Regions from separate parts of the Arthrobacter sp. E44 genome, predicted to be linked through region 3. Evidence: predicted binding sites of a transcription regulator. Region 3 holds the regulator's gene; each other region holds the start of a gene.
The links. The regulator HrcA, encoded in region 3, represses chaperone genes, less so after heat shock. The targets are predictions, from matches to a motif close to TTNGCACTCGNNNNNNNCGAGTGCNAA.

Region 1 (7,103 bases), on a different contig from region 3:
GGAAATGGCTGCTGTGGCCGCCGAGTTCGGGCTCCATGCCCTCGCGGTGGAGGACGCTGTTTCGGCCCACCAGCGGCCCAAGCTGGAGCGTTACGATGACAACCTTTTCACGGTACTCCGGCCAGCGCGGTACCTGGATGAGGACGAGACGGTGGAGTTCGGTGAACTCCACGTCTTCACGGGCAAGAACTTCGTGGTGACCGTACGGCACGCCGAAACAGCTGGTGTGGCTACCGTTCGACGGCGGCTGGAGGAAAGGCCTGATCTCCTCCAGTACGGACCCGAAGCGGTGCTGTATGCCCTGCTGGACCGCGTGGTGGACGACTACGCGCCGGTGGTGGCCGGGCTGGAGAACGACATTGACGAGATCGAGGACCAGCTGTTCAGCGGCGACTCTTCCGTGTCCCGCCGCATCTATGAACTGGCACGTGAAGTCATCCAATTCCAGCGCGCCATCCACCCCCTGCCGGAGATGCTGGACCAGCTCAAAAGGGGCTTCGAAAAGTACCAGGTTGAAGGCGACCTGCGGCACCGCCTGCGCGATGTGGAAGACCATGTCGAGCGGGTGATTTCCCGGGCGGATTCCTTCCGGGACCTGCTCCAAAACGCCCTGACCCTGGACGGAACCCTCACGGCGAACCGGCAGAACGAGGCCAGCGCCGAGCAAAACGAGCAGGTGAAGAAGATTTCCTCTTGGGCTGCCATCCTGTTCGCGCCTTCCTTCGTCGCCGGCATCTACGGGATGAACTTCGACACCATGCCCGAGCTCCACTGGACCTTCGGCTATCCCTACGCCCTGGTCCTCATGGTTGCCGCCGGGGCGCTCATGTACGGGATCTTCAAAAAGAAGGGCTGGATTTAGGAACCCTGGCCCGGACGGCCTTCCCGGCTGCCAGCGCCGCCCGCGCGTTGCCCGCGGCGTGCACCAGGACCGCAACTGCCAGGAACGCGGCCAGGACCTGGCCGGTGGTTGCCAGCACCCTGGGCCAGCCGCCGTCGATGGTGGGGTCAAGGAAGTCGTAGACATACCACCCGTCCAGCCCGCCCCGGATCCACGAGAAGGCCAGGAACACTACGGGGTAGCCCAGCCACGCAGCCGGCCGCCACCAGGGGCCGCGGACCGTGCGGGTTACCAGGACCCAGTCAAGGGCTGCCACCAACGGGGCCAGGCGGTGGTGGACAAGCTGCGGCCAGTACAGGTCCCAGGTCCACCAGGGCTCCCCCGGCGGAGCCACGAGCACCACGTAGATGATCCCGGTCATGACCAGGTACAGGACCAGTCCGCCAAAGAAGTGGTCCCACCAGTACGGCAGCGAGCCGCGCCGCCGTACTCCCGAAATGATCAGGACAAGACCAAAAGCGAGGTTCCCCTGCACGGTGAATTCCGAATACAGCTGGGCGATGTCCACATCGTTGCCGGGCCGTGTTGCATCCACCGTCTTCTGGACCACTGCGGCGAGGACGGCCAGCCCTGTGAGGACCCGAAGGACACGGATCCACGGGCGGTCCGGGTGCAGGGCGTGGTTGGCGGCAAGGTTGCGCCGGACCGGAGGAATCAAGGGCGTCAGGCCGTCCGGCTTCGCTGCAAGGCTCATGGAGCCAGCGTGGCGCCGCCGGTACGAAAAGACCAGGGTCCTTGGGCGGTTGGTACCAGCCGCCTACCTGGCCGCACAGCAGCCCGGCAGGCGGATGATGATCAGGCGTTGGCCCTGCGTTTCAGCCAACCCCAGACGCCGGTGGCGACGAAGAGGACCAGGCCGATGATGGCGAGCCAGAGAAGGCCCTTCACGACGAAGCCAAGGATGGACAGGATGAGCCAGAGGACCAGAAGGCCGATGATGATTCCCATGGGCTTACTCTAGGCCTGTGCTGCAGGAAGCGCGCGCGCATTGCCCGGCGTTTCGCGGACAGGCTTCGCAGCATGGGGCAAGAGGCAACGAAAGAGCCCGCTGTTTCCAGCGGGCTCTTTTAGTGGAGCTAAGGAGATTCGAACTCCTGACCTCTTCGATGCGAACGAAGCGCTCTACCAACTGAGCTATAGCCCCGGAACCAGCTGCCTCCTGCAAGATATCCCAGGCTGGTGCGGAACCGGTGTCCCTAGGCTACAAATTTTCCATCCCCAACGCCAATCGACGCACACGGGCATCTGCCGGTAATGCGAAGCTCCCCCGCTTGGCCCTAGGCGCGGCGGCGCTGGAGGACGTCGTCGAGGTTACTCAGGGCGCTCTGTGCCTTGGACAACTGCTGGGCGCTCAACTGTTCCGTTTCGCCGCCCTCTGCTGCCGTTGCCTCCGCAGCCCCCTTCTTCAAGGACGGCTTGCCGACTGCTTTGGGCGCTTCCGGCAGCTCCAACGGCTCCGGCTCAGGGCGCTCAGCCTTGGCCGCCTCCACGTAAACAGGCTTGGGAACCTCCACGGGCTCCCAGGGCGTGCCCACGGGAATGGGGGACGGAGCTGCGGCGCTGGTGTCACCGGCAGCCACTGCGACGGCGAGGGCCGCTTCACGCAGCTCCACGGCCGTCAGCGGCTTCACCTTCGCCTGGCCCGCCTCCGCATCGAAGAGCGTGCTTTCCGGCAGCACGGGAGCCACCTCGGGCTTGGCAGGAATAACGACGGCGTCTTGCGGGCGGCGTGCCGGGGCACTCATGGCAGAGCGGAAGGCGGCGTTCACCTTCGCCTTGCGGTCACGGACAGCGAGCCAGCGCAGCAGTGCCACCGACGCGACGGTCACCAGGGTGCAGGTGAAGGGAAGAGCAGGCGATCCGATGCCGAACGGAAGCAGCACACCCGAGATGAAGGCGGTGACCAGGGACAGCAGTCCCACAAGGGCCAGGGCAGTGCGGCCGTAGCGGACGCGGAACCTGGGCGGGGGTGGGGTGCTTGCAGCGCCTGCGGCACTCTTCCTGGGTTCCATGGCTTTCTCCTGCTGGGCGGCGACGTTCAGGACCAGGCCGGGATGCGGGTCCGGCCTTTCATCGGCGGGGGCGTCTGCCAGGAAGTCGCCGGCGGGCTGGAACTGGTGCCTGCGGTTCCGGAGGACGTAAGGGGCAACCCATACAATCCAGAGCGCGACGGCAACCACAAGGATCACTGAGCTGCTAAGGGGGAAGTCCACACTCAAAACCGTATGAGCATCATGCCTGCTCAGGCCGCATTACCAAGGGTGTGTCGTGCCCCTGAGGGCAAACCATTGGATTTATGACCGGCGCGATGCCAGCCAAGGGCCCAACAGGCCCTCCGGGACTTCTTCCGCGGTGAGGGCGAACGAGCGGTGGTCGGCCCACTTGCCATTGATGTGCAGAAAACGTGGCCGGTACCCTTCGTCCCGGAAGCCCAGTTTCTCCACCACCCGCAGGCTTGGTCCGTTCTCGGGCCGGATGTTGATTTCCATACGGTGAAGGCCAAGCGCCTGGAAGCAGTGGTCGGTTACCAGCGCCACGGAGGTGGGCGCTATCCCCCGTCCTGCCCTGCCCCGGTCCACCCAGTATCCCAAGGTGGCCATCATGGCCGAACCCCAGACGATGGAAGATACTGTCAGCTGCCCCACGATGGCGGGTTTCCGAAGGCCCGGCTGCCACTCGGTGATGAGGAAAGGCAGAGCAGTGGCCTGGGCAGCCTGCATATTGAGCGAGCGGACCATGTGCCGGTAGTCAGGGAGGCCGCCCGCCGGGTCCGGGTTGGATGCCTCCCACGGCGCCAGCCATTCACTGTTGCGCGACCGTACCTCGGTCCACTCTTTCTTGTCGCGGTACCGGATGGGCCGCAGGACCAGGTCGCCCGACTCGAGGGTGACTGGCCAAATAGGACCTGTGTGCATTGGGTTACCGGGAAAGGTCGGCGGCGAAGCCGGGCAGCCATTCCCGCAGGCCCGGGCCCAGGTCTTCGCTGTCGACGGCCAACTGGACGCAGGCCTTGAGGTAGCTCAGCTTGTCTCCGGTGTCGTAGCGGCGGCCGCGGAACACCACTCCGTAGACACCATGCCCCTCGGCATCACCGGTGGCAAGCTCCTGGAGGGCGTCCGTCAGCTGGATTTCTCCACCCCTCCCCGGCTCGGTGTGCTCGAGGACTTCGAACACGGCCGGGTGCAGGACATAGCGCCCAATCAGCGCAAGGTTCGACGGAGCTTCCTCGGGCGTGGGCTTCTCCACCAGCCGGTTGACGCGGACGTAGTCTTCTCCGTCAATCTCCTGGATGTCGGCGCAGCCGTAAGCACTGATCTGCGACGGCTCCACCTCGATGAGCGCGACGACGGACCCGCCCGTTTTCGCCTGCACGTCGATCATGGTGCTGAGCAGTTCGTCGCGGGCATCAATCAGGTCATCCCCCAGCAGGACGGCGAAGGCTTCGTTGCCCACGTGCTGCTTTGCCCGGAGCACCGCATGCCCCAGTCCGTGGGGGTCGCCCTGCCGGACGTAGTGGATGTCGCCCAGTTGGCTGGCCGCCTGGATGGACGCAAGCTTTTCCGTGTCGCCCTTGTCCTCCAGCGTCGATTCGAGGGAGGGCACCCGGTCGAAGTGGTCTTCCAGGGCGCGCTTGTTGCGGCCGGTAATCATCAGCACGTCGTTGAGGCCCACGTGCACGGCTTCCTCCACCACATACTGGATGGCAGGCTTATCCACGACGGGAAGCATTTCCTTGGGCATCGCCTTCGTGGCGGGCAGGAACCTGGTGCCCAGGCCCGCGGCGGGAATGACGGCTTTGCGGACTCTGGGGTTACTGGTGCTCACCGGACTAATCTAACGTCAGCGTCAAGCATTTCAGTAACCACCGGCGCGGCAGGCTGGCATCCGGCCAGAAGCCGCTGAGTGCCGGCAACGCAGGAAGGACACCATGCTGCAGGAAACGAACGCGGTCAAGGACGATATCCGGGCCGCCCACCGACGCCGGCGCGCGGGGCTAACCCCGGCGCAACTGGAAGCGGCAGGCAACGCCTTGGCTGTGCACGGCGAAGCCTGGGCCGGGACGGTTACCGGCGGCCAGCCCGGCATAGCGTGCGTGTACCTCGGCGTGGGACAAGAACCGCCCACCCTGCCGCTCGTGAATGCTTTGCACAGCAGCGGACACAGAGTGCTGCTTCCGGTGTGTGAACCCGGCAGGGAGTTGAGCTGGGTGTTCTGGACGCCGGAAACCAGCTTTGAACGCAGCAAATATGCACCCATCCTTGAGCCCGCCGGACCCCGGCACGGGCCGGAGACGGCAGGCGCAGCGGCAGTGCTTTTCATTCCGGCCACCGCGGTGGATCGTGCCGGTAACAGGATCGGCCAGGGCGGCGGGTACTACGACAAGTTCCTGGGACACCTTGCGACAGCCGGGAAGGAAATTCCCCTGGCCGCTGTTATCTACGACGATGAATTGCTGCCTGCGGGGCGGATTCCTGCAGAGGAGTTCGACCGGCCGGTCCCGGCGGTCCTTGCGCCGTCCGGGTACCAGCCGCTCACAGGCGGCGCCTGACCCCGGCCCGTCCAGGGGCAGTGATAGAATTAGCACTCAGGCCCTGCGACTGCTAATGGTTTACCAAGTGGCAGCACGGGACCTTTCGTTTGCCCAAGAGGAGGAGCACCAGTGCCAACATATGCTTACGCCTGCAAGGATTGCGGCCACGCCTTCGACATTGTCCAGTCGTTTTCGGACAGCAGCCTGACGTCCTGCCCCGAATGCCAGGGCACGTTGCGGAAGAAGTTCAACAGCGTGGGTGTCGTCTTCAAGGGCTCCGGTTTCTACCGCACCGACTCGCGCGATTCCAAGGGCAGCTCCGTCTCCCCCGCGCCTGCCGCGGCTCCGGCTCCGGCTGCGCCCGCTGCCGCCCCCGCCGCTTCGGCTCCGGCTGCGGCTGCGGCAGCCAGCTAGACAGGCATAAGCCTTAAGTTCGACGGCGGTCGGCGCATTCCAGCGCCGGCCGCCTTTGTCCACATAGCGTTCGTTCTGGCTGCCCAGGTGCGGTTGCCGCAACTAGCGTGGGCGCATGCCCAGACTTCCCCGCCGTCGCCGCGACCACTACCGGCGTCCCGCCAGCCCCCGAAACATCGCACGCCGCGGCAAAGAGCGTTCCCCGGGGGCACGGTTTGCCAGCTGGGTGAACCGCAACCGCAGGCTCGCTGCGGCGTTGTTGTTATGCGCAGCTGCAGCCCTTGCGGTCCAGCAGCTCACTCCTGCCCCGCTCTCCACTGTCAGGGCGCTGGCCGCCGCCCGGGATCTTCCCGCCGGAAGCGCCGTCACCACAGCAGATTTGGCTCACGTCCAGGTGCCGCCGGGAATGGTGGCGGACGGCTTCCTGCAGGATGACGCCGCCGCAACGGGCAAGCAGCTGGCCGCGCCCATGCGCAAGGGCCAGCTCCTCACGGACGCCCAACTGCTGGGTCCCGGACTGCTGGCTGGCACTCCGCCCGGTTCAGCGGCTGTTCCCCTGCGCATGGCGGACCCTTCGTCCACACAGCTGGTCTCCCCCGGCCAACTGGTCAATGTGGTGCTGACATCAGCCAACGGGTTTGACCAGCAGGGTCCCTCCCAGGTCCTGGCATCTGCCGTCCCCGTCCTGTGGACGTCGAACAACGGCGGCCAGGGCGGGCAATGGCTGGGCACCACGGAGACGGATGGACTGATCGTGGTGGCGGCCAACGCAGAACAATCGTCCCGTCTGGCCGGAGCCTCAACCCAGGGCCGGCTGTTCTTCGTCCTTGTCGGGCCGCCGTGACATCAGCCATGCAAGGCCGAAGCGGGCGCTCCATCCAAACCAGACACGCAGTCCAACCCGGACCCGCAGTCCAAACTGGACACCCTGGTCAGCCCTGCGCGGTCAGCCCCAGTGCGGTGGTTTCTGTTCCTTCAACCACGTGTCGTGGTCGTCCTCCCGGTCTCCCCAGCTGCGCGCATCGTCCTCTGCGGCCTTGCTCGGAAGGATTTCCTCGCTGCCGCCCTGTGCCGCCCGCGCCGCAGGGGCATTCGGGCCGGGTGCCGCAGGCGCCCCCGACGCAGCAGCGTCAGTGCCAGGTTCAGGGTTTCCGTTCTTGTTTTCGTCGTAGTGCATGTCTTCCTCGGGACCGGCTTTCCCGGCCCTGTCTTCCTTGCCCAATTCTTCTCTGCTCAAATCTTCTTTGCCCACGGAAG
Region 2 (7,103 bases), on a different contig from region 3:
ACTGCTGCCGGGAGGCGAACGGGTGGTTCAAGTCTAGTGCAGGGGTAGCATCGTATTGATGGCCCCGTTCCTGCTGCGTCACAGTCCCGCCAAATCCTTCCCTCTCCTCCTGGCCCTGTCCGCCCTGGCCCTGGCCTCCTGTTCTCCCTCCCCAAGTGTGGCCCCGCCGTCGTCCTCCGCGCCGCCCACCGTCCCGTCCCCTTCGGCATCGGCAAGTACGACGCCGGCACCTCCTTCGGCTTCTCCGTCACCGGACCCGGGTTCCCGGCCTTTGGGGTGGGGACCGGAGCAGCGGGACCAGGACGCGGCAGTGGCCGCTGTGGCGGCGATGTCGCCTGAACAGAAGGCCGGGCAGGTCCTGCTCCCGTTCTTCAAGGGCAACCAGGTGGAGGCCCACGCCGCGCTCATCCAGCGCCTGCATCTTGCGGGTTCCATCATCATGGGGGACAACGTGCCCCTTGACGGGCAAGGCAACGTCGATGTGGCCGCCATGGGAGCCGTGAACCAGCGGCTGCTGCAGGCTGTTGCGGCCGACGGCCGGCGCTGGCCCGGGATCATCGGCGTGGACCAGGAAGGCGGTGCGGTGGCACGCCTCGGGGCCCCCCTCACCGAGTGGCCCACGCCCATGAGCTACGGCGCCGCCGGAAACCCGGACCTGACGCGCAAAGCCGGCAAAGGCCTCGCGGGTGAGCTGGCGCCGCTGGGCTTCGACCTGGACTTCGCCCCGGACACTGACGTGACCATCGGGCCCAGCGACCCCACCATCGGGTCCCGGTCCATGTCCGCCGATCCGGTGGCAGCGGCAACCCATGGGGTGGCCTTTTCTCAGGGCATGCTGGACGCCGGGGTGCTTCCCAGCGTCAAGCACTTTCCGGGGCACGGATCCGTGACTGCAGACTCGCACCTGAGCCTCCCCGTCCAGCCGGCCGGCATCGATGCGCTCAGGGCCCGGGACTGGAAGCCGTTCCAGGCCGCCGTCGCCGCGGGCCTTCCGATCGTCATGACCGGGCACATCGCCGTGCCTGCGCTGGAACCCGGCGTGCCGTCGTCGCTCTCGGGCCCAAGCTACAGCGCGCTAAGGGGGCTGGGCTTCAAGGGTGTGGCCGTCACTGACGCGCTGAACATGGGTGCGGTGGACAACCAGTACCCGGCCGGCGCTGCCGCGGTGAAGGCGCTCACCGCCGGTGCCGACCTGCTGCTGATGCCTGCCGACGTGGCACAGGCCCATGCCGCGATCGTCCAGGCGCTGGCCGCAGGCACGCTTCCCGCCGCCCGGCTGGATGAGGCAGCGCAGCGGGTGGCCACCATGATGATCTGGCATGCCCGGACCACGCCTGCTCCCGGAACGCCGGGTGCCGGTGCTCCGGCCGGAAGCGCTGCTCCCTTGTCTGCCCAGGTGTCCGCGTCCGCAGTCACGGTGGTGTCCGGCCCCTGCGCCGGACCATTGGTGCCCGGCTCGGTGCGCGTGGCCGGCGGCGGACCGGGGGACCGGGAGCGGTTCGAGGCCGCCGCTGCCCGGGCCGGCCTCGAAGTCGGGGCGGGACCCCTGGTCAACCTGATCGGCTTTGGCGGGAAACCGGCCGGCGGTGACATCGCCGTGGCCCTGGATGCCCCCTGGCCGCTGCAGGGCTCCAGCGCGCCGGTGAAGCTGGCACTCTATGGCCGTACCGACGCCGCTTTCGACGCACTGGCCGCCGTGCTGGCCGGAAAGGCGCCCGCCCCCGGGAAGCTGCCCGCCGCCGTCGGGCCCTTTCCTGCGGGAACCGGCTGCCCCTGACCGGAACACCACCCAGCGGGTGAACGCGGGTTTAATGGTCTGGTGCCCATTCTGAATAAAGACATGACCCTCTGCATCTCGCTCTCGGCCCGGCCCAGCAACAACGGGACCCGGTTCCACAACCACCTGTACGGACAGTTGGACCTGAACTGGATCTACAAGGCGTTCGCGCCCACCAACCTGGAGCAGGCCATCGCGGGCGTCCGCGGGCTGGGCATCCGCGGCTGCGCCATCTCCATGCCGTACAAGGAAGACGTCATAGCGCTCGTGGACGAGATGGATCCCTCCGCCAAGGCCATCGACTCCGTGAACACCATCGTGAACACGGACGGGCACCTCAAGGCGTACAACACCGACTACACCGCCATCGAGCAGCTGCTGGCCACCAATGCGGTGCCCACCGACTATTCCGTGCTGGTCCAGGGCGCGGGGGGCATGGCCAAGGCCACGGTCGCTGCCCTGCGGGACGCCGGCTTCAAGGACGTCACCGTCATCGCCCGGAACGAGGGCGCCGGGCGTGCGCTCGCTGACCAGTACGGCTTCCAGTGGCGTGCAGCGCTCGACGGCGGGACGGCCGACCTGATCATCAACGTCACCCCCATCGGCATGGCGGGAGGGGCGGAAGCGGACAGCCTGGCTTTTCCTGCCGAAGCCATCGAGGCCGCCCGCGTGGTGTTCGACGTGGTGGCGCTGCCTGCCGAAACGCCGCTGATCCGCGCTGCCAGGGCAGCCGGCAAGCCAGTCATTACCGGGGCGGAGGTGGCCACCATCCAGGCGCTGGAGCAGTTCGTCCTGTACACGGGGGTGCGGCCGACGGCAGAGCAGGTGCGGGCCGCCGAGGAGTTCATGCGCGCCCAGTAGCTGCGCGAGGGGCTCCCGGCCTGGCAGTCAGACGGGCTCCACCACGATGGCCACCCGGTCCTCGCCGATGCGGGTCAGGACCAGGGTGGCCGTTTTGCCGCCCTTTTTGGTGTTTTTCCCGCCCGGCAGCAGCTGCTTCCGCAGCTCTTCCGGGGTCACCGCGGTGCCGCGCTTCTTGATGTCCAGCACGGTGACGCCCTCCTGCTTCACCCAGGCCTTCAAGGCCTTGACGTTGTAAGGCATGACCTGGAGGACTTTGTAGGCCTTGGCAAACGGGGTGTCCAGGAGCTCCGGGGCGCAGATGTAGGCAATGTGCTCATCCACCAAATGCCCGCCGAGTTCCAGCGCCACGTCCGCCACCAAACCGGCGCGGATCACGGCACCGTCGGGCTCGTACAGATACCCCTCCACCGGTCCCACCGGCGCCGTCGGGCCTGCGCCGAAGTCCTCGCCGCTGGTCAGTTCGGCCGGCCCCTGGGAACCCAGGACCAGGGCAGCGCGGCGGACGCCGGGCCTGCGTACGGCGTTGAACCACAAGGTCACCTCGGTGACGTCCCCGCCCACCGACACCCACTGCGCCTCGCACCCGGCGGGCACGGATTCGTGCGGCATGCCCGGGCCCATCTTCACGCCCACGGCCTTCCCCCCGGCGGCCAGCGACTCCACGAAGGACAACGGCGGTGAGAACGCCTCGGGGTCCCAAATCCGTTTGGTGCCCGAGGTGGAGGTGACCCGGCGCGCCGGATCCAGCCAGACGCCGTCGATCCCTTCCAGCGGGACCGCCTCCGCGTCGGCGTGGACCACCGTGGCGTTGGGAAACGGGATGAGGTTCACCGTTGCGCAGGCCGCGGTGGTTTCATCCATTTCCACCGCGGTGACGTTGATGTCCAGGGAGGCCAGGGCCAGTGAGTCGGCGCCGAGGCCGCAGCCGAGGTCTGCCACGTGGCTGATCCCGGCAGCCGCGAAACGCCGCGCATGGTGGGCTGCGACGTTCAGGCGCGTGGCCTGCTCCAGTCCGGCCTGGGTGAAGAGCATCTGGCGGGCAAACTCGCCGAATTTCGCCGCTGCCCGGGTGCGCAGCCGCGACTGCGTGAGCACGGCGGACACGAGTCCGGGGGAGTGCCCGGCCTTCCGGAGGGCCGAATTGAGCTCGAACGAATCCTCGTCCCGGTAGGGGCCCAGCGATGCCAGCAACTCCCAGCCTTCGGGGGTCAGCAGTGGTGCGATCTGGTCCTGTGCGATCTGGTCCTGGGGAGCGTGAGCCATGGGTTCCAGCCTAGTGGAGGAGCGCGTGGCCGGGATGCGGATACTGTTGAAACCATGGATGAGAGCGCAGCCCCCGGGGAGACCGCGGACCACGGGCCCAGGCACACCGGACCCGCCAGGTTTGCCCGTCCCGTCCTGATCGCCGCTGCCGTGGTGGCCGTGGTCTGTATCGCCCTGCTGGTGATCATCTTCCTGCTGGACACCTTCAACGCCACCGTCTATTCCGTGGGCGGCAACGACATCCAGGACAACACTCAGGAGGCCAAGGACATCCGCGGGCTGTACGACGGCGCCCGGGCAGGAAGCATCGTTTTCCTCGTCATTGCGCTGCTCGCCGCAGCGGTGTCCGGGTGGGTCCTCTACCGCGGACGGAAGCAGGGCGGCGGCGATTCCGACGGCGGCGAGGACGTGGACTTTGACGACCTCGGCCGGTAGGTGGGCTGCGGCTTCCACCCCGCCGCCCGGCGTCGTCCGATCCCAGAAGGCGTACGCCCATGACGAAACGTTGGCACTCACCTTGACCGAGTGCTAACTCACACATAGAGTCTTCATTAGCACTCTCCCTAGGCGGGTGCTAACACATGAAGAGCTGCCAGCCAGGCTGCTGCCGGCACCGCGACGACGGTTTGCCAGCTACGGCGGAAAGCTTTCCAGTCCACGAATTTGCTGACGAAAAGGAGAGGTCCGAGTGTCGGTCTCTATTAAGCCTCTTGAGGATCGTATTGTTGTCCGCCCGCTCGAAGCCGAGCAGACCACGGCTTCCGGCCTGGTCATCCCGGACTCCGCACAGGAGAAGCCGCAGGAAGGCGAAGTTGTCGCAGTAGGCCCCGGCCGCTTCGAAGACGGCAACCGCGTCCCCGTTGACGTAGCAGTTGGCGACGTCGTCATCTACTCCAAGTACGGCGGAACCGAAGTCAAGACCGGCGGCACCGAGTACCTTGTGCTCTCCGCCCGCGACGTCCTGGCGATCGTCGTAAAGTAACTCTTCCGGATCCCCGTGCCGCCGGCCATGCTCATGCTGGCCGGCAGTGCGGGGTTCTGTCTTTGAAAGGACAAAACCATGGCAAAGCAGCTTGCGTTTAATGACGCTGCCCGCCGGTCCCTTGAGGCCGGCATCGATAAGCTCGCGAACACCGTCAAGGTGACGCTCGGCCCCCGCGGCCGCAACGTCGTCCTGGACAAGAAGTGGGGCGCCCCCACCATCACGAACGACGGCGTCACCATCGCCCGCGAAGTGGAACTGGACGATCCCTACGAGAACCTTGGCGCCCAGCTGGCCAAGGAAGTAGCTACCAAGACCAACGACGTTGCCGGCGACGGCACCACCACCGCAACGGTCCTGGCCCAGGCCCTGGTCAAGGAAGGTCTGCGCAACGTTGCAGCCGGCGCTGCCCCCGGCCAGATCAAGCGCGGTATCGAAGTTGCGGTTGAAGCCGTGGCTGCCCGCCTGCTCGAGAACGCCCGCCCGGTTGAAGGCACCCAGGTGGCAAACGTTGCCGCCATCTCCGCCCAGAGCGACGAAATCGGCGAGCTCCTCGCCGAGGCCTTCGGCAAGGTGGGCAAGGATGGCGTCATCACCATCGAAGAGTCGTCCACCACCCAGACGGAACTGGTCCTCACCGAGGGCATGCAGTTCGACAAGGGTTACCTGTCCCCGTACTTCGTCACCGACGCGGAGCGCCAGGAAGCTGTCCTCGAGGACGCCCTCATCCTGATCAACCAGGGCAAGATCTCCTCCATCCAGGAGTTCCTGCCGCTGCTCGAAAAGGCGCTGCAGGCCTCCAAGCCGCTGTTCATCATTGCCGAGGACGTTGAGGGCGAGGCCCTGTCCACGCTGATCGTCAACCGCATCCGCGGCACCCTGAACGTCGTTGCCGTCAAGGCACCGGGCTTCGGTGACCGCCGCAAGGCCATGCTGCAGGACATCGCCACCCTCACCGGTGCGCAGGTTGTCTCCCCGGAACTGGGCCTGAGCCTGGACTCCGTTGGCCTGGAGGTGCTGGGTACTGCCCGCCGCATCACCGTCACCAAGGACAACACCACCATCGTGGACGGCGCCGGTTCGGCTGAGGACGTGTCAGCACGCGTTGCCCAGCTGCGCGCCGAGCTGACCCGCACCGACTCCGACTGGGACCGCGAAAAGCTCCAGGAGCGCCTGGCCAAGCTGGCCGGCGGCATCGGCGTCATCAAGGTCGGTGCTGCCACCGAGGTTGAGCTGAAGGAAAAGAAGCACCGCATCGAGGACGCCGTGTCCTCCACCCGCGCTGCCCTCGAAGAAGGCATCGTGGCAGGCGGCGGTTCCGCCCTGGTCCACGCCCTCAAGGCACTGGATGAGGACGCTTCGGTCAAGGCCCTCGAAGGCGACGCCGCAGCAGCTGTCGGCATCGTCCGCCGGGCACTGGTTCAGCCGCTGCGCTGGATCGCCCAGAACGCCGGCTTCGACGGCTACGTGGTGGCCGCCAAGGTTGCCGACGCCGAGGTCAACAACGGCTTCAACGCCAAGTCCGGCGAGTACGAGGACCTGATCGGCGCGGGCGTCATCGACCCCGTCAAGGTCACCCGTGCAGCCCTCCGCAACGCGGCCTCCATCGCCGCCCTGGTTCTCACCACCGAGACCTTGGTCGTGGAGAAGCCGGCCGAAGAGGACGAGCACGCAGGCCACAGCCACTAGCGGCTGCACCCTCGCGGCTTTCCGCTCGAAAAAGGCTGGTCCGGCATCTGCCGGACCAGCCTTTTTCATGTCCCCTGAACGAGGCCCCCTTAACCCGCCGCCATGTCCTGCGTCTCTACGCCGCCTACAGGCTCATAGACCAAAGACACAGCGCCTTTGGGGAAGCTGCGCGCCGGCTCAGCCAGGCTGAAAGTGGTGGGTACGGCGCCGTCGTCGAAGAGGCGCTTGCCTTGTCCGAGCGCGATGGGATAAAGCCACAGGTGCAGGCGGTCCAGCACGCCTGCCGACAGGAGGGACCGGATGAGGAACCCGCTGCCGAACATGTGCACCTGCCCGTAGTCCTCCCGGAGCCTGCCGGCCGCGGCGGCATCCGGCAGCACCGTGGTCCCTGCCCACGCGGGATCGCGCAGGGAGCCGGACACGACGAACTTGGGCACCCGGTTAAGTGCGTCCGCAATGTCGCCGGACTGGTGGGGCCAGTACGACGAAAAGATGTCATAGGTTGCCCGCCCCAGGAGCAAGGCGTCC
Region 3 (7,103 bases):
CCCACGCTGCTTCCCGCTGAAGACCTTGCGGCGATCCTGCGCGCTGCCATCGACCAGTGGGGCATCGAGGACGGCGCCGAGGTCACCACGGAAGCCAACCCGGACTCCGTCACCCCTGAATCCCTGGCCGTCCTCAAGGAAGCCGGCTTCACCCGCGTGTCCTTTGGCATGCAGTCCGCCGTTCCGCACGTCCTCAAGGTCCTTGACCGCACCCACACGCCGAGCCGGGTTCCGCAGGTGGTGCAGTGGGCAAGGGAAGCCGGCCTGGCTGTCAGCCTGGACCTGATTTACGGCACGCCGGGGGAGTCGCTGGCCGACTGGCGGCACTCACTGGAGACCGCCCTGTCGTACCAGCCGGACCACATCAGCGCCTACGCGCTGATCGTCGAGGAGGGTACCAAGCTGGCAGCCCAGATGCGGCGCGGTGAAGTCCCGGGAATCGACGACGACGACCACGCCGACAAGTACGAGCTCGCCGACCAGTTGATCACCGAAGCAGGGCTTGGCTGGTATGAGGTCAGCAATTGGGCGCGCACTCCGGGGCAGGCGTGCCGGCACAACCTCGCATACTGGCAGGGCGACGACTGGTGGGGGATCGGGCCGGGCGCCCACTCCCACATGGGCGGGGTCCGCTGGTGGAACGTCAAGCACCCGTCCGCCTATGCCAACCGGCTGTCGCAGGGGCTGTCGCCGGCTGCCGGCAGGGAGACCCTGGATCCGGAAACCAGGCACCTGGAAAAGGTGATGCTCGAGGCGCGCCTGCAGTCAGGACTTGAGGTGTCAACGCTCAGCGCTGCCGGGCGGCACGAGGTGGCCGGGCTGATCGCGGGCGGCCTGGTGGAGCCTGCTGCTGCTTTCCGCGGACGCCTGGTGCTGACCCTCAAGGGCAGGCTGCTGGCAGACGCAGTGGTCCGCCGCATCCTCCCTGACTAATCTCAGGGAGCCGCTGGGTGCGCCCCGCAGCTTGCGAGGGCAGGGAGCCGCTGGGTGGGCCCACGCCCGTAGGGTTCCCTGGCCGAGCTTGCGAGGCTAGGGAACGGGCGGGGACTATTTGATCCAGCGCAGGTTGTACTGGTAGCGGTGCGGCTGGCCACGGTTGACGTGGATACCTGCGGCTACGGAGAAGCAGGTGAGGGCCACCCAGATCAGTGTGGCGATGACCGCGAAGATGTTTCCCACATAGGGGATGAAGACCAGGATGTTGGCCAGCACCGCGGCGATGGTGGGCGGCAGGCTGAAGTTCAGCGCTTCCTTGGATTCCTGCGCGGTGAAGGGCCCGCGGTCGCGGAAGATCAGGTAGATCAGCAGCGAGGGGATGCACCCCAGGATCCCGCCGAAGTGCGCCAGCGTGGCCCACTGGCGGTCCTCGCTGGCCGTAAGCGGCAGGGCGTTGGCGGGTACGCCATGGTACTCGGAGCGGCCCTGGCCGTCCCTGTGATCACGTGCGTTTTCTGCCACAGTCTGTGTCCTTCTGAGGTGCAAGTTAGTGCTGACTACTACCAAGAATACTGGCTTTAGGGCCGGCGCCCGCCGCCTAGGGCACGGTAAGGAAATCGATGACTTCCTCAACCCGGCCCAGCAGGGACGCTTCGAGGTCCGCGTACGTGCGTACGGCGCCCAGTAATTTCTGCCATCCGAGGCCGATGTCTTCCTTCGTGCTGTGGGGCCAGCCGAACGCTTTGAGGATCCCGGTCTTCCAGTCCTGCCCGCGGGGGATGGCGGGCCATTTTTCGATGCCCAGGACTGAAGGCCGGATTGCCTGCCAGACGTCCACGTACGGGTGGCCGACGATCAGGACGTTGCCGGCCGCGCCGGGGGACGCCATGACGGCGTCGGCGATCCGGGATTCCTTGGAATCGGGAACCAGGTGGTCCACCAGTACGCCGAGGCGGCGGCCAGGGCCGGGCTTGAAGTCCGCCACGGCTGCGGCCAGGTCGTCGATGCCGTGGAGGGGCTCGACGACGATGCCCTCCACGCGCAGGTCGTCTCCCCAGACCTTTTCCACCAGTTCGGCGTCGTGCTTGCCTTCCACCCAGATCCGGCTTGCCTTTGCGACCTGGGCGCGTTGGCCTGGGACGCGCACTGAACCGGAGGCGGTCCGGCCGGCGGGAGGACCGGCGGCGGCCTTGGGCGCGGGCGGCATCAATCGGATGGGCTGGCCCTCGAGGAGGAAACCGAATCCGAGCTTGAAGGACCGGGACTTTCCGCGGCGGTCCTCCAATGCCACGAGGTGCATTCCGCCGGACTTCTCCACGCGGGTGACAGCGCCCACCCAGCCGGACTGTACTTCCTCAAGAACCATGCCCCGCTCCACAGGGACCTCGGGCAGCTCCACCCGCTTGGGAGCGGAAATGCCCCGGGGGCCCCAGTTCTGGTAATCCATGGAATCAATCCGCCTAGCGCTAGCTCCTCAACCCGGGAATTTCGCCCGGAGCGGTACCAATGCTAACAACGGGCCGAGGCATAATAGACTGTTAGCACTTAGGCATGTCGAGTGCTAACCCTTGGGCGGCACCGGACGGGGCGGGTGCCCCGGACCATGGATGGAGGTGGAGAGTGAGCGAGCCACGCAAACTGGAAGTACTGCGGGCGATCGTGGAGGATTACGTCCACTCCCGCGAGCCGGTTGGGTCCAAAGCCCTGGTGGAGCGGCATCATCTTGGCGTTTCCAGCGCCACCATCCGCAATGACATGGCCGCGCTGGAGGACGAGGGGCTGATCACGGCCCCCCATACCAGCGCCGGCCGGATCCCTACGGACAAGGGCTACCGGCTTTTTGTCGACCAGATCTCCGCCGTCAAGCCCCTGTCGGCTCCCGAACGCCGAGCCATCCAAACCCTCCTGGAGGGTGCGGACGACCTCGACGACGTGCTGGACCGCACCGTCCGGCTGCTGTCACAACTGACCAACCAGGTAGCCGTGGTCCAGTACCCGCACCTGAGCAGGGCACTTGTCCGCCACATCGAATTCGTGCTGCTGGCACCTCGGAAGGTCCTCGTGGTCCTCATCGCGAACAGCGGCAAGGTAGAGCAGCGCGTCATCGACGTCGGGCAGGACCTCGGAGACGAAGCGCTGGCGGAGCTGCGCACCCGTTTCCTTGCCGCCCTGGGGGGAACCCGGCTGAGCCACCTCGCCCAGGCACTTCCCGCCGTCGTGGCCGCTGCGCCCCAGCCGCAGCGCCAGGCAGCCCACGCGCTTGCCCTCGGCCTGGAGGCGCTGGCCCAGAACAGCAGGGAAGACCGCATGGTCATGGCCGGCACCGCCAACCTGGCCAGGTCGAACGTTGATTTCCCCCTGAGTATTGGTCCGGTGCTGGAGGCGCTCGAGGAACAGGTGGTGATGCTGCGGCTGTTGAGCGAAATGGCCCAGGACCACCGCGGCGTGGCCGTCAGCATCGGAAGGGAGAACCCCTATGACGGCCTTGCCGAGGCCTCCGTGGTGGCCACCGGCTATGGTCCGGACAGTGCAGCCAAGGTGGGAATCCTCGGACCCACCCGAATGGACTATCCCACCACCATGGCCGCCGTCAGGGCCGTAGCCCGCTACCTTTCCAGGATTTTGGGGCCCTGACTCCTGGCCGCCGGAGTCCGCTTCGGCTGTGGACAAGAGTCCTGGCGCCCGACTGAACGCAGTACAACAAGGAAGAGACACGAATTTTGAGCAGCCACTATGACGTCCTTGGAGTCTCACCCGAAGCTACGGGCGAAGAGATCAAAAAGGCCTACCGCAAGCTGGCCCGCACCCTTCACCCGGACGTTAACCCAGGTGCCGACGCTGCCGAGCGCTTCAAGGCGGTAACGCACGCCTACGAGGTCCTTTCCGACCCCCAGAAGCGCAGGATCTACGACACCACCGGCAACGAAAACGGCACGGACAACGGTTTCGGCGGCGCCGGTTACGCAGGCCAGGGGTTCGCGTTCCAGGACATCTTCGACACCTTCTTTGGCGCGGGCGGCACGTCTGGCCCGGCGTCCCGGGTCCGCCGTGGCCAGGACGCACTCATCAGTGTCCGGATCGACCTCCGCGACGCCGTCTTTGGAGTCAACAAGAAACTCGAGGTGGACACCGCAGTGGTCTGCCCCACCTGTGATGGATCCTGCTGCCGCCCGGGCACCCACCCGGAGCGCTGTGACATCTGCGGCGGCAGCGGCCAGGTCCAGCGGGCCGTCCGGTCCATCCTTGGCCAGGTCATGACGGCAGCTCCCTGCGGCACCTGCGAAGGCTTCGGTACGGTCATCAAGGACCCCTGCAACGAATGCAGCGGCCAGGGCCGCATCCGCAGCCGCCGGTCACTGACCATCAAGGTTCCTGCCGGCGTCGCCACCGGCACCCGCATCCAGCTTTCCGGGCAGGGCGAAGCCGGCCCGGCAGGTGGGCCCGCCGGCGACCTGTACGTGGAGATCCGCGTCAACAACGACCCCACGTACGTGCGCGAAGGCGATGACCTGCACGCCACCCTGCACATCCCCATGACCGCTGCGGCCCTGGGCACGGACGTCAGCCTGGAAACCTTCGACGGTACCCAGGAGATCGATGTCAAGCCGGGCACCCAGTCCGGCGAAATCATCACCCTGCGCGGCTTGGGCGTCACGCACCTGAGGGGCTATGGCCGCGGCGACCTGAAGGTCCATCTGCAGGTGGACACCCCCGCCAAGCTCGACTCCGCGCAGGAGGACCTGCTGCGCCAGCTTGCCAAGCTCCGCGGCGAGCAGATCACCGAAGGCAAGTTGGCTGCCAGCGGCGGCATGTTCGCCAAGCTCCGGGACCGGTTCGGGAACCTGTAGCGGTGAGCAACCCGGTCTTTTTCACCTCCACCGGTTCGCTGGACGCCATGACGCCGGGCCGCATCTTTGTCCTCGAAGGGGCGGAGGCGCGCCATGCCGTCACCGTAAAGCGGCTGGCGCCGGGCGAGGCCGTGGACATTGTCGACGGCGCCGGCACCCGCATGACCGGAAGAGTCGTCTCGGCTGCACCCTCGGGCCTCGAGGTGGAGTGCGGCAGCCTGGCGGTGGAAGACAGGCCGGACGTGCGGCTGGTGCTGGTCCAGGCCCTGGCCAAGGGTGATCGCGACGAACTGGCCATTGAGACGGCCACCGAGCTGGGCGTCGACGCGGTGGTTCCCTGGCAGTCCGAACGGTCCATCGTCCGCTGGAAGGGCGACCGGGCAGCGCGGGCGCACGCCAAGTGGGAGTCAACCGTGGCGGCGGCCGCCAAGCAGGCACGGCGTGCCTGGATCCCGGAAGTGCGGGCCGCCGTCGACACCACAGGGCTCGCCACCGCGGTGAAAGCCGCGGACCTGGCGGTCATCCTGCATGAAGACGCCGTACGGCCGCTGCGTACCGTCCTTGAAGCGTGGCAGGGGAGTGCAGGCACCGGCTCCCGTGAAATCCTGCTGATCGTCGGCCCGGAGGGCGGAATCAGCCCGCGGGAAGTAACCAAACTCTGCGACAAAGGGGCTGTGACAGCCCTGTTGGGGCACCATGTCCTGCGGTCCTCCACAGCCGGGCCTGCCGCCGTCGTGCTTGCCAGCGACATTCTTGGCCGGTGGACCGTTACCGGACCTTGAAGGTCCTGGTGTCCTCGTTCTTGTCCGGCTCCCCGCCGGAGCCGGCCTGCGCCACCCGGAGTTCGTAGTCGCCTGGCGGCAGGTTCAGGGCCAGCGTGAAGACGCCCGCCTGTCCCTGCTCCGTGCCGGCCGTGGTCTCCCCGTTCAGGAAGGGCGCTTTGCTGCCCCCGTCCCCGGCCCGAAGGAGCTGCCAGTGGAGCTTCGCGCCAGGTGACGTGCTGCGCCCTGTGACTTTTACGCTGCCGCCCGGCACCTCGGCGTTTTCCTGGGGGTCGATAATCCATACCGGCGCCACCAGGCCTGCCGCGCGCGTCATGAGCGCGCCCAGCTGGATCTTTCCGAACGCCACGTAGTCCGTGTGGCCGTCCACGAGGATCCGGACCCGGACTTGCTGGCCGGTGTCGATCAGGCCCGAACTGGCGGCCGCCGCGGTGGCCGTGTAAATCAACTGCTGGATGGCCCGTGCCGCCATGTCTGCATCGAGGTTGCTGTTAAAGGCGTCGGCCGAGACGTCGACGGTGATGACATCCTTGCCGGAAATGGACGTGGCCAGCTTGTCCGGGTTCTGCCAGGGCGTGAAGAAATCAGGGTCAAGGGGCTTTTCCGACATCATGGCGCGCAGTGCCCGGGTCACCGGGTTGTCCTGCTCCGGGACGTCCCGGAATTCGCGGTAAAGGAAGATGTTCCCCCCGCTGCGGCCAATCCAGTACACCGGGGCCTTGTTGGAGGACTGCGTGGTTTCCAGCGGGGCGCTGGTGGCCGGGCCGTCCGGCATAGTGCCCCCGGAGGCGGGGACCGATGCGCTGGTGCCTGTAGGTGAAGGCCCGCCCTCGGCCGTGCAGCCTGCCAGGGCCGGCACAAGCACCAAAATTCCTGCAAGGACGGCCGGGCACAGGCGGCCCTTGGGTCGTCCTGCCCTTTTGGGCACAGAGGTTTCCGGCACTGTCCTGCCCTTGTCCTTTCCTGGCGTGGCGGGCCGATCCCCCTGGCGGCCTGACGTCCCAGCAGATGCTGGATTTCCAGCATTGCACAGCGGTGCGCACGGTCAGCCGCTCTGTGCGTCCTTCCGGCGAACTGCAACTGGAACGATATATGGCCGATATGAAGTTGATATCTAAGCCCCCTGCTCGGGAACCTTTCAGGGGTGGCGCGGCAGCTCCCATTCGGGCGGATATCCGCTCCATACCCGTGCTGGCGTAAGATAAAGGGATCGCTGGGCAGGGAGCACCGCGCGACGGGCACCGGCATCAGCCAAACGCAAAACAAGTGTTGTCGATCTTCGAGGGGACCACGGGCCTGCGGGCCAACACCATGACTGAATCAGCAAATGGTAAGCGCCGGCTCAACACGGGCGAAGGCAGTCCGGGGGAATTTCCGCACTCAATGCCCGGCACCCGGACCGAAGTTGTCCTCTTTGAGAACACCGACCAGATGGTTCAGTCACTTGGCAGCCACGACGAGGCGCTGCGCTTTATCGAAGAGCAGTTCCCGGATGTCAATTTCCACGCCCGCGGCAATGAACTGTCCATCAGCGGCC

Region 1: the regulator HrcA is predicted to act here: its motif matches at 5,480-5,506, upstream of ACETK3_RS00300 (FmdB family zinc ribbon protein).
Region 2: the regulator HrcA is predicted to act here: its motif matches at 4,410-4,436, upstream of groES (co-chaperone GroES).

The regions. Positions count from the first base shown of each region.
Region 1 is NZ_JBHDJA010000001.1:71,834-78,936, reverse strand. Features, by position in the region: gene corA (magnesium/cobalt transporter CorA) at 1-862, shown strand, start outside; gene ACETK3_RS00335 (Pr6Pr family membrane protein) at 840-1,595, opposite strand; gene ACETK3_RS00330 (hypothetical protein) at 1,697-1,849, opposite strand; tRNA gene ACETK3_RS00325 (tRNA-Ala) at 1,973-2,045, opposite strand; gene ACETK3_RS00320 (hypothetical protein) at 2,179-3,090, opposite strand; gene ACETK3_RS00315 (GNAT family N-acetyltransferase) at 3,196-3,816, opposite strand; gene galU (UTP--glucose-1-phosphate uridylyltransferase GalU) at 3,821-4,726, opposite strand; gene ACETK3_RS00305 (5-formyltetrahydrofolate cyclo-ligase) at 4,830-5,450, shown strand; gene ACETK3_RS00300 (FmdB family zinc ribbon protein) at 5,562-5,846, shown strand; gene ACETK3_RS00295 (RcpC/CpaB family pilus assembly protein) at 5,962-6,690, shown strand; gene ACETK3_RS00290 (DUF4011 domain-containing protein) at 6,793-7,103, opposite strand, start outside.
Region 2 is NZ_JBHDJA010000001.1:40,540-47,642, forward strand. Features, by position in the region: gene ACETK3_RS00185 (glycoside hydrolase family 3 protein) at 329-1,777, shown strand; gene ACETK3_RS00190 (shikimate 5-dehydrogenase) at 1,820-2,638, shown strand; gene ACETK3_RS00195 (class I SAM-dependent methyltransferase) at 2,666-3,904, opposite strand; gene ACETK3_RS00200 (hypothetical protein) at 3,959-4,339, shown strand; gene groES (co-chaperone GroES) at 4,593-4,886, shown strand; gene groL (chaperonin GroEL) at 4,965-6,575, shown strand; gene ACETK3_RS00215 (dihydrofolate reductase family protein) at 6,665-7,103, opposite strand, start outside.
Region 3 is NZ_JBHDJA010000009.1:30,517-37,619, reverse strand. Features, by position in the region: gene hemW (radical SAM family heme chaperone HemW) at 1-933, shown strand, start outside; gene ACETK3_RS09815 (DUF4870 domain-containing protein) at 1,048-1,458, opposite strand; gene ACETK3_RS09810 (DUF3097 domain-containing protein) at 1,535-2,383, opposite strand; gene hrcA (heat-inducible transcriptional repressor HrcA) at 2,557-3,570, shown strand; gene dnaJ (molecular chaperone DnaJ) at 3,657-4,784, shown strand; gene ACETK3_RS09795 (16S rRNA (uracil(1498)-N(3))-methyltransferase) at 4,787-5,566, shown strand; gene ACETK3_RS09790 (GerMN domain-containing protein) at 5,553-6,509, opposite strand; gene ACETK3_RS09785 (PhoH family protein) at 6,878-7,103, shown strand, end outside.